Regions from separate parts of the Bacillus sp. C28GYM-DRY-1 genome, predicted to be linked through region 3. Evidence: riboswitches for the same ligand, from Rfam matches in the RefSeq annotation. Region 3 holds a riboswitch; each other region holds the start of a gene.
The links. Region 3 has a riboswitch for S-adenosylmethionine ahead of metI (cystathionine gamma-synthase/O-acetylhomoserine thiolyase). Riboswitches for the same ligand answer to the same signal wherever they lie in the genome.
Positions count from the first base shown of each region.

Region 1: it holds a riboswitch for S-adenosylmethionine, as region 3 does, so the genes downstream of both, mtnW (2,3-diketo-5-methylthiopentyl-1-phosphate enolase) here and metI (cystathionine gamma-synthase/O-acetylhomoserine thiolyase) in region 3, are expected to answer to the same signal.
Region 2: it holds a riboswitch for S-adenosylmethionine, as region 3 does, so the genes downstream of both, Q3W56_RS14705 (5-methyltetrahydropteroyltriglutamate--homocysteine S-methyltransferase) here and metI (cystathionine gamma-synthase/O-acetylhomoserine thiolyase) in region 3, are expected to answer to the same signal.

Region 1 covers NZ_JAUMKF010000016.1:26,424-29,696, reverse strand. The annotation lists gene mtnX (2-hydroxy-3-keto-5-methylthiopentenyl-1-phosphate phosphatase) at 1-426, opposite strand, end outside; gene mtnW (2,3-diketo-5-methylthiopentyl-1-phosphate enolase) at 423-1,640, opposite strand; SAM riboswitch class I at 1,724-1,824, opposite strand; gene mtnE (methionine-glutamine aminotransferase) at 1,866-3,059, opposite strand; gene Q3W56_RS14935 (carbon-nitrogen family hydrolase) at 3,154-3,273, shown strand, end outside.
Region 2 covers NZ_JAUMKF010000015.1:58,720-61,992, forward strand. The annotation lists gene pepT (peptidase T) at 1-62, shown strand, start outside; partial or broken gene Q3W56_RS14695 (hypothetical protein) at 569-847, shown strand; gene Q3W56_RS14700 (LURP-one-related/scramblase family protein) at 1,020-1,508, shown strand; SAM riboswitch class I at 1,575-1,681, shown strand; gene Q3W56_RS14705 (5-methyltetrahydropteroyltriglutamate--homocysteine S-methyltransferase) at 1,764-2,897, shown strand; SAM riboswitch class I at 2,966-3,072, shown strand; gene Q3W56_RS14710 (5-methyltetrahydropteroyltriglutamate--homocysteine S-methyltransferase) at 3,151-3,273, shown strand, end outside.
Region 3 covers NZ_JAUMKF010000003.1:157,104-160,376, forward strand. The annotation lists gene Q3W56_RS04570 (GNAT family N-acetyltransferase) at 1-264, opposite strand, end outside; gene Q3W56_RS04575 (YjcG family protein) at 268-783, opposite strand; gene Q3W56_RS04580 (esterase family protein) at 820-1,542, opposite strand; SAM riboswitch class I at 1,710-1,832, shown strand; gene metI (cystathionine gamma-synthase/O-acetylhomoserine thiolyase) at 1,900-3,021, shown strand; gene metC (cystathionine beta-lyase) at 3,014-3,273, shown strand, end outside.

The sequences.
Region 1 (3,273 bases), on a different contig from region 3:
AGTTCCTTGGCAAGAATAAGGCCAGTCAATATGAATATAGTCACTGTCAAATGATGCATGGTTGCAATAAATATGGTCTTTCTCCACAATGCCTTCAAGCAATGGATATACAAAAAAGTCCATCCCTCCGCTTACGATATAAAACGGAAGCTCGTGCTCCTTGACAAACGCTACAAATTCCCGAAATCCTTCTCTGATTTTTGCATCTTCCAATACATAACTTGTAATCTCTTCTTTTAAACGGCTTGGCAGAAGGCCGAACATCCGCCCGACACCTTCCTTAATCGACAGCGTTTTGGATAATACGCCGTCTTTCAATGCCGTCCACTCCGGCGGAGCAAATGTTTTCATGATGCTTATAATGTTGTCGTTCATCGTGATGGTTCCGTCAAAATCACAAATAATTAAAGGCTTTCGAGTCGTCATACAGCTTCAACCTTTCCCCATTTCTCAAGCGCAAGCTTCAGATCTTTGCATTGTTCGGCTTTTTCATCAATCGGCTGGGCTTCTAAAACCGCATCAATAATGGCTCTGAACGCTTTGCCCCCGCCCTGGGCGCCGTTCGGGTGTCCATGTACGCCTCCCCCGGCGTTAATAATATGATCTATACCGAAATCCCGCATTAAAAGTGGAACCATACCGGGGTGAATGCCTGCTGACGGAACGGCAAATGTTTGGTTAAAGGCATCCTCTCTCACACATTCTTCGTGAATTGCCAGCGCAGCTTCTTTTGGAAGCGCAACTGAACCGTATGGAGATGGGAAGAGACTAAAGTCAGCACCGCAATACCGGTTCAATTTTCCGAGCAAAAGAGCGTGAGAAAATCCGTAGAACGGAGAAGACGTAAACGCCCCGCTGACAGCTGGATGTGCCATAATCGGGATTGCGATTTCAGGATCTTCCGCTAGGCTTTGCATGACGTCTAAGCCGTAAGCGAAGACATTAAACAAAAGCGCATCCGCTCCCAATTCGGCGGCGCGTCTCGCTTTATCTTTTAGATCAGCCGTACGTCCAGTTAAATTCACAGCATACAGCGTTTTATGCCCGTTTTGCTCATACGTTTCTTTCAATATTTGCTTTCCTTCTGTAATTCTTGTTTCAAAAGGTGCCAGACCTGTCTCAAAGAAAATTTCATCGTCCTTAATCAAATCAACTCCGCCAAGCGCCTGCTGTCTGAGCTGTTCTTTAATATCACTCAGGTCCCTTCCGATAACCCCTTTAAATATGCTCATTAATAGCGGTCTCTCAAACTCTCCCAGCAGCTTCCGGATGCCATATACGCCAAACTTCGGTCCCGGCAGTGTGCGCTTAAACGCGTCAGAGAAGTGAAGATCGAGTAATTTGATTTTTCCGTCCAGCGACAGCTTCCCAAACACTGTTGTCAGCATAGCCGGAATATCCTGAGAGAAATTGATGTCAGGATAGGCAATTGTGATCACCGCTTGTTTTCCTGTCGCAGGAGTCCCCTCTCTTTCCTCTACCTTTATCACCCGTCCCTTGTGCTTTTGCATTTGCTCCTGTTTTACAAGGGGCAGATCAGTCCAGGAGCCTACTGTTAATCCTGTTGCGATTTGTTCCGCTTTTTTCTCTGTATCCGCTCCCGGTTCGGTCAGGAGATATGTTGCTAATAACTCACCCATGCCAGAGCTCCTTTCATTTCATCCATATAAAAAAACCTCTTCAAACAGCAATCGCGTCTAAAGAGGTTTCGTTTCTCGTCCGAATCTTATCTCTCAGCCGCCAGCTGCAAGAATTAGCACCGTGCTTTATAAGTCGGTTGCCGGGCTTCATCGGGCTCGTCCCTCTGCCTACTCTTGATAAGAAAATATAGATTTTATAAATTATTTTGAATTATCCCATCGTTATCAGATCTTGTCAATGCTTTTTTGGGTAAACAGGTTCAGTTTCCCAATTCGATAAGCGGCTTCTTTGAGTCTTTCTTCGCTTGTCAGCAGTCCGACTCTGACGTAGCCCTCGCCATATTCACCGAAGCCGTTTCCAGCCGCAACCGCCACATTCGCTTTTTCCAGCAAAAGGTCTGAGAACTGTTCGGAAGTATAGCCTTCAGGCACAGGCAGCCATGCAAAAAATGAACCTGCCGGAGCTGTCACATCCCAGCCAATTTCCCGGCATGCCGCAATCCAAGCGTTTCGCCTGCTCTCATACCGGGCATTTTGCTCCGCCACACACGTCTGATCAGCTAGCAGTGCCGACGCTGCAGCCTCCTGAGTCGCTCTGAAAAGACTGACAAACATATGGTCTTGATAAAGATTGATTGCTTCAATGACCGAAGCGTTACCGACAGCAAAGCCGACCCGCCATCCTGCCATGTTATACGTTTTTGACAGCGTATAAATTTCAATTCCGATATCTTTCGCACCTTTAGTCTGCAAAAAGCTTAACGGCTTGCAGCCGTCAAATCCTACAGCGCCGTAAGCAAAATCGTGAACAACACAGATCCCGTGTTCCTTTGCAAAATTCACGGTTTCTTCAAAAAACTCGGCAGTAGCAACAGCTCCGGTCGGATTATTCGGATAATTTAAATACATCAATTTCGCCTGATCTCTCACTTCAGCAGAGATGCTGCTGTAATCAGGAAGAAACGCCCTGTCCTTTACGAGCGGCATCATTTCCATCTTCGCTTTCGCGAGTGTGACACCTGACCAGTAATCAGGATAGCCCGGATCCGGAACTAAAATCGTATCACCTGGATTCAACAGGCATTGCGGGAGCTCGACCAGACCGGATTTTCCGCCGAATAATACAGCGACTTCAGTCTCCGGGTCAAGATCAATGCCGTATTCTCGTTTATAAAATGCTGCTGCGGCTGATTTCAGTCTGTATGAGCCGCGAAAAGACGAATATTTATGATTTTCAGGATCAACAACGGCTCGTTTCATTTCCTCGACGATATGTTCCGGAGTCGGCTGATCAGGGTTTCCCTGTCCGAGATTGATAACGTCATGTCCTTCTGAGAGCTTTCGGTTCACTTTTTGCACCAAAGAAGCGAAGAATTGCTTTGGCAATTCCTGCAATACATGAGACTGTTCAAATTTCATCTATTCTCACCTTCTAAAAAAATCTTGAAATGATAGTCCATCATCATATATGGTTAAATGAAAAAAGTAAAGAAAAATTTGGGGTGTTTAAAAGATGAAATGGACGATATCTTGTCTTCAATTTGATATTTCATACGGTAAACCTTCGGAAAATATAAAAAAGGCTGAATTTTTGATTGAGAAAGAAAGCAAACATGCAGATGTTCTTGTTCTT
Region 2 (3,273 bases), on a different contig from region 3:
ACATGGTGAAAGCCGTAAATGTCATCGTCGAGATTGTAAAACTGTTTGAAGAACAGGCATAATACCAAGAGCCAGTCCTAAAAAGGACTGGTTTTTTTGTGTAAATATGAAACATTTTGAATACTTCCTCCGTAAAACAAGTATCAACAGTTGAGGAGGAAAAAATGACAAAACATGCTATAGCTGCAAAAAGTCTATTGAAAAAATGGATAAGGAGCAGGCCGCTTAACATACAAAAGAAATCGAGCCCATTTCAAAAAATCAGAAAAATGTTCAAACGCTTCTTCTAATCAATCTTCCAAGTCCACAAAACCACAATCTGCATACCCTCGTACCGCCCAAATGCTCCGAAATTTGGGTTTTTTGTGTTTAATTCCGCAAAATAGGGTATAAACCAAACAAGAAAGAAAACAACAACCTAAAACAGGTAATTTGAATTATTAATTTTTAGGTTAAAAGTAATATAAAAGATTTTATTTTATCGTCGATAGTAACTATAGAACCAATCATCAACCAGAACTAACACCCTGTTGTAAGACTATTTTCAGGTCAACAGGTTAGACTGTTTTTGAGGGGCAGTTATTTATTTTTTATTGATTTAGAATTTTTTGAATACTTTTTGGCTTTTTATCCGTACAATAGATAATACCAAAACTTTTTTTGGGAGGTATGTAAAATGATCCTATTTATTATCATCGCATTATGTGGCTATCTTCTTTTTTCTTTCAGCAAGGACAATCGCCGTAAACCGCAAAAGACAAGCCCTCTGCCAGCAGCTGCACCTCATCACAACAACCTAATCGACCTTGACGCGATCCGCCAAAAACGCCGGATGCATCTTTCCTAATCCTATAATTTAACGAAAAGGCTGCTGAATGATGCAGCCTTTTTCAATTTAGAAACATTTATCACTCAGGAAAACAACCAGCGGGTTTCTGATTACTAGATTTGGAACTTGAAACTTTCTTGCCGCCAGTCCGTAACTTCTTACAAAACAAATCTAAAAGGAGACTTCAGCAATGATCGAATTATTTATGAAACAGAAAATGTTCTCTTTTAAAGATGAATTTCACATTTATGACCGAGATGAACAAGAGGCTTTCAAGGTCGAGGGCCGATTCTTTTCGTTAGGGGACTCGCTACAAATGACAGATTCATCCGGTAAAACACTCGTTTCCATAGAACAAAAAACAATGTCTGTTCTGCCGCGATACAAGATTTCCATTGGCGGGGAAACAGCTTGTGAGGTGGCGAAGAAACTAACGTTTTTCAAACCGAAATTTGAAATTTCCCAGCTCAACTGGGAAATTGACGGCGACTTGTGGAAGGATGAATTTCAACTGACGGACGGGGAGAATGTCCGTATGTCAGTGAGCAAAAAGTGGCTCAGCTGGGGTGATTCCTATCATTTACAGATTGCAAAAGAGGAAGATGTGCTGATCTGTACAGCCATTGCTATCGTGCTTGATATGGTATTATATAACGACGAAGATGAGAGCATTTTCTAAAAAAGTGTTGACAATTGATCAAAAAGTAATAATATTAAGATAATTGAAATTCGAATATGAAGATATACCTTATCAAGAGAGGTGGAGGGACTGGCCCTATGATACCCGGCAACCGCTGTTTCAAACAGAATGGTGCTAAATCCTTTAGAACATTGTGTTCTTGCAGATGAGGCGGAGATTTGATATTCAAGCTCTTCCTTACACAAAGGGAGAGCTTTTTTATGCTCACCCCATTGCAGAAAAGAGGCGAATGACTTGGCTCAACAAACAAATGTTGCAGGACAAATAACAGAAAAACAACGCAAAGCTCCTTTCCGTGCCGATCATGTCGGCAGTTTACTGAGATCTGCTCCAATAAAAGAAGCCCGGCAAAAAAAAGCGGCCGGCGAGATCACTGCAGATCAGCTTCGTGATATCGAAAATCAAGAAATCACCCTCATTGTAGAAAAACAAAAAGAAATCGGTCTCGATGTGGTAACAGATGGGGAATTCCGCCGATCTTGGTGGCATTACGATTTCCTGGAAGGCCTTGACGGTGTGGAAGCGTTCATCCCGGCTGAAGGGATTCAATTCCATCATGCGAAAACAAAAGCACGGAGCATCAAAGTGACGGGTAAACTCGATTTTACGAGCCACCCAGCGCTTGCCGATTATCAATTTTTACATGAGATCGTCGGCGACGCGACACCAAAATTGACGATTCCGAGCCCGAATATGCTGTTTTTCGGTGAAAAGGCGGATAAAGAGATTTATGACGACCAAGAGGAATATTTTCATGATCTGGCCCAAACGTACAAAAAAGCAATTAAAGCCTTCTATGATGCTGGATGCCGCTATCTTCAGCTTGATGATACGTCATGGTCTCTCTTCTTTGAGGAAAAAGGCAGAGAGGTCGTCCGGGCACTTGGCGGTGATCCAGAAACATTGCCTGCCTTATTCGCCAAAACGATTAACGATGCAGTGGCAGACCGCCCTGATGATTTAGCAATCACAATGCACATTTGCCGCGGCAACTTCAAGTCGACTTGGGCGGCATCAGGAGGCTATGACGCTGTAGCGGAAACAATTTTGGACGGCTTGAATCTGGATGGGCTGTTCTTAGAATACGATGATGACCGCTCAGGACATTTTGATCCGCTCCGTTTCGTAAAACGCAAGGATCTGCGCATTGTGCTCGGCTTAATTACATCCAAATACGGCGATCTGGAAAATCCTGAGGATGTGAAGCGCCGCATCAATGAAGCGGCGCGCTTTGTCAGCCTTGACCAGCTGTGCCTCAGCCCGCAGTGCGGTTTCGCCTCTACGGAAGAAGGCAATCTGTTGACAGAAGAGCAGCAATGGGCGAAGCTGCGCCACGTCATCGACATCGCCAACGATGTGTGGAGATAATCTATCATTGACAGAAACAGAAAATGTGTGAATAATAGATACTATCAGAAAATTTCATAAAATGGTTTTCCTTATTAAGAGAGGTGGAGGGACTGGCCCTGCGATACCCGGCAACCGCTGTTTAACAGAATGGTGCTAAATCCTTTAGAGCATTGATTGCTCTTGAAGATAAGGTTGAGATTGTCACACAAGCTCTTCCTTATCCAAAGGATGAGCTTTTTTATATTCGAAATAGAAAGAAGGAATGGACAACATGCCACAACAAACAACACACACAGAACAAAAAGCACGACAAAGAAAAAAGCCGCCGTTTCGCGCGGATCAAGTTGGAAGCCTGCTGAGATCTGAGCCCGTTAAAAAAGCGCGGCTGCAAAAA
Region 3 (3,273 bases):
CTTCATAATGATGCCGCCTACGCCGGAGGAGCGATGGCTTTTCAATACGCAAATCCGTTCTAGCTTGCCGTAGCCGTCCTTCATACGCCATCTTCCGGCACCGACAGGCGTTTCGCCGTCATACACAACGATATGCTCCGACTCATTTTCAAGTTCGTCAATTTCTTCTTCAGCAGGCACGTTTTGTTCTTTGACAAAGACTTCTTCTCTTACAAGAAATGCATCTTTCATTTGTTTTTCATTTTTTGCGATAACTGCTTCCAAATACTATTCTCCTTTGCCTAGCAAAAAGGTTTCATATACTGTCCACGATCCATTATCCAGCTGGTAAAGCAAGTGGAAACGATCAACGATTTCTTCATGCGACACTTCCTGCATTTTTAATTGACCGAGGACATCCGAATGCTCATCGTCGGAAAGGTTTTGGCCTACCGTCACATGCGGAACAAAAGCGTATTCCTGTTCACCAGCCAGCACACCGGTGTATAGCTTTTCATTGAGTGTTTTTAGTTCTTCCGTCGGCTCTGCTTTGATGTAAATGACATTATTAACAGGAGCAAATGAGCTGTATTTTGTCATTTTGAGAACGACCGGATGGGACTCCTTTGCGATGTTTCTCAGATGTGATACAAGCTGATCCGCTTTCTCCTCCGTCAATTCAAACGATGTTCTTAGCGTCAAATGGGGCGGGATCAGGGAATAGCTTGGATCATAGCGCTTTCTGTAAGAGTTCGCAAGGTCTTGGAGTTTTTTTGATGGAAATAAAACGATTCCGTATTTCATATTATGTCCCTCCTGGAAATAAAGTATGATTGAGTATTAAAGCATTTTTTTCAGGGCCGGCGTGATAAGCGGCTGCCAGTATGTCCACTTATGGTCTCCGTCAAATGGTTCAAAATCATAATCGGAAAGCTTCTTCTCCAGCAGCTGTTTCAGCTCACGGTTCGGTTCTGTAAAGTCCAGAATGTTCCCGTCAGTCGTGTGGACGTCAGTTTCTTTCGTGCCGATTTGGTGATAAATAGAGAGGTGTTCGATATTGTCCGACTGCTTCACGGCCTCCAATACATGCTTGTCAACATAGGGAGACTGCATAATGATGTTTCCGAACATATTCGGATAATCGAGTGCTGTCATGAGCGATATGGTCGCTCCGAGCGAATCGCCGATCAGCGTGCGTCCGTAGCCGACATGATAAGTAGGATACTCATCATCCGCAAACGGTACGAGCTCATGGGCGATGAACCGTTTATACGCTGAAAACTTGGAGCCCTCCGGATGATAGGTTTTTCTGCGTTCATCAACATCCTTATAAGGAACACCGATAATAATACTCCGGTCAATTTCACGTTTGGACAGCAATTCCTCGACCTGTCTGCCAATTCTCCCCAGCCTGAAATAATCGTGGCCGTCCTGCGCGATAATAACATGGTATTTATAAAGGGGGGAGTAGTTGGACGGCAGATAAACGAGCAATGTCATTTCCTCGTTAAGCTCTTTGGAAAAGAATTTCTTTTCTTGTACTGTGCCGTTTTTCGGTGCCATAATACATTCCTCCAGGACATCACTAGACTTTCTTGCTGTTTTCCATTATTGTACCATGAATTATTAGAAATTTCTCTCTTTAAACGGTTCGGAATTCGAAGAAAAAAGAGTTGAAATAAACTGCAAATTGCGCTAATATAAAACAATCAGAAAATTAAAACCGATATTTCTTATCGTGAGAGGTGGAGGGACTGGCCCTTAGAAACCTCAGCAACCGGCTTGTTTTGCATATGTGCAAAACGCCAAGGTGCTAAATCCAGCAAGCGTTTTTTATGCTTGGAAGATAAGAAGAAGCGTTAAACCCCTTCTTCTTATGAAGAAGGGGTTTTTATTATGAAAAGGGAAGGTGTCAGCTATATGTCACAGCACGTTGAAACGAAATTAGCCCAAATCGGGAACCGAAGCGACGAAGTCACGGGAACAGTGAGTCCTCCTATTTATTTATCAACAGCCTACCGCCACAGAGGGATCGGAGAATCAACCGGATTTGATTATGTCCGCACAAAAAATCCGACACGCCAGCTTGTTGAGGACGCGATCGCCAGCTTAGAAAACGGCGCGAGGGGGCTTGCCTTCAGTTCAGGAATGGCTGCCATCCAAACGATTATGGCGCTGTTTAAAAGCGGAGATGAACTGATCGTTTCATCGGACCTATATGGCGGCACGTACCGTCTGTTTGAAAACGAGTGGAAAAAATACGGATTGACCTTTCATTATGATGATTTCAGCGATGAGGACGGTTTACGCTCTAAGATTACGCCGAATACAAAAGCGGTGTTTGTAGAAACGCCGACAAATCCGCTCATGCAGGAGGCGGACATTGAAAAGATTGCCCGGATTACGAAAGAGTACGGTCTTCTGCTGATCGTTGATAATACATTTTATACACCGGTCTTGCAGCGGCCGCTTGAGCTGGGAGCCGATATTGTGATTCACAGTGCAACCAAGTATTTAGGCGGGCATAATGACCTGCTTGCGGGACTTGTCGTTGTAAAGGATGAGCAGCTTGGTGAGGAAATGTTTCAACACCAAAATGCGATCGGCGCCGTCCTGCCTCCGTTTGATTCGTGGCTTCTGATGAGAGGGATGAAAACGCTGAGCCTCAGAATGCGCCAGCATCAGGCAAACGCGCAGGAGCTTGCGGCATTTTTAGAAGAACAGGAGGAAATTGCCGATGTACTGTATCCCGGAAAGGGTGGCATGCTGTCCTTCCGTCTTCAAAAAGAAGAGTGGGTCAACCCGTTTTTAAAAGCGCTGAAGACCATTTGTTTCGCAGAAAGCCTCGGCGGGGTGGAGAGCTTTATTACATACCCTGCCACACAGACGCACATGGATATTCCTGAAGAAATCCGCATCGCAAATGGCGTCTGCAATCGTTTGCTGCGTTTTTCAGTTGGAATTGAACATGAGGAAGACTTAAAAGAAGACTTAAAACAGGCGTTATGTCAGGTTAAAGAGGGAGCTGTTTCATTTGAGTAATCACAATTGGACGCTGGAAACCCAGCTCGTGCACAATCCATTTAAAACAGACGGCTCAACAGGAGCGGTCAGTGTACCGATCCAGCACGCATCGACTTTTCACCAATCCTCATTTGAAGAGTTTGGCGCATACGATTACAGCCGCTCAGGTACGCCGACAAGAACAGCGCTCGAAGAAACAATTGCCGCACTGGAAGGCGGAACGAGAGGATTTGCTTTCAGTTCAGGCATGGCGGCCATCTCAACAGCATT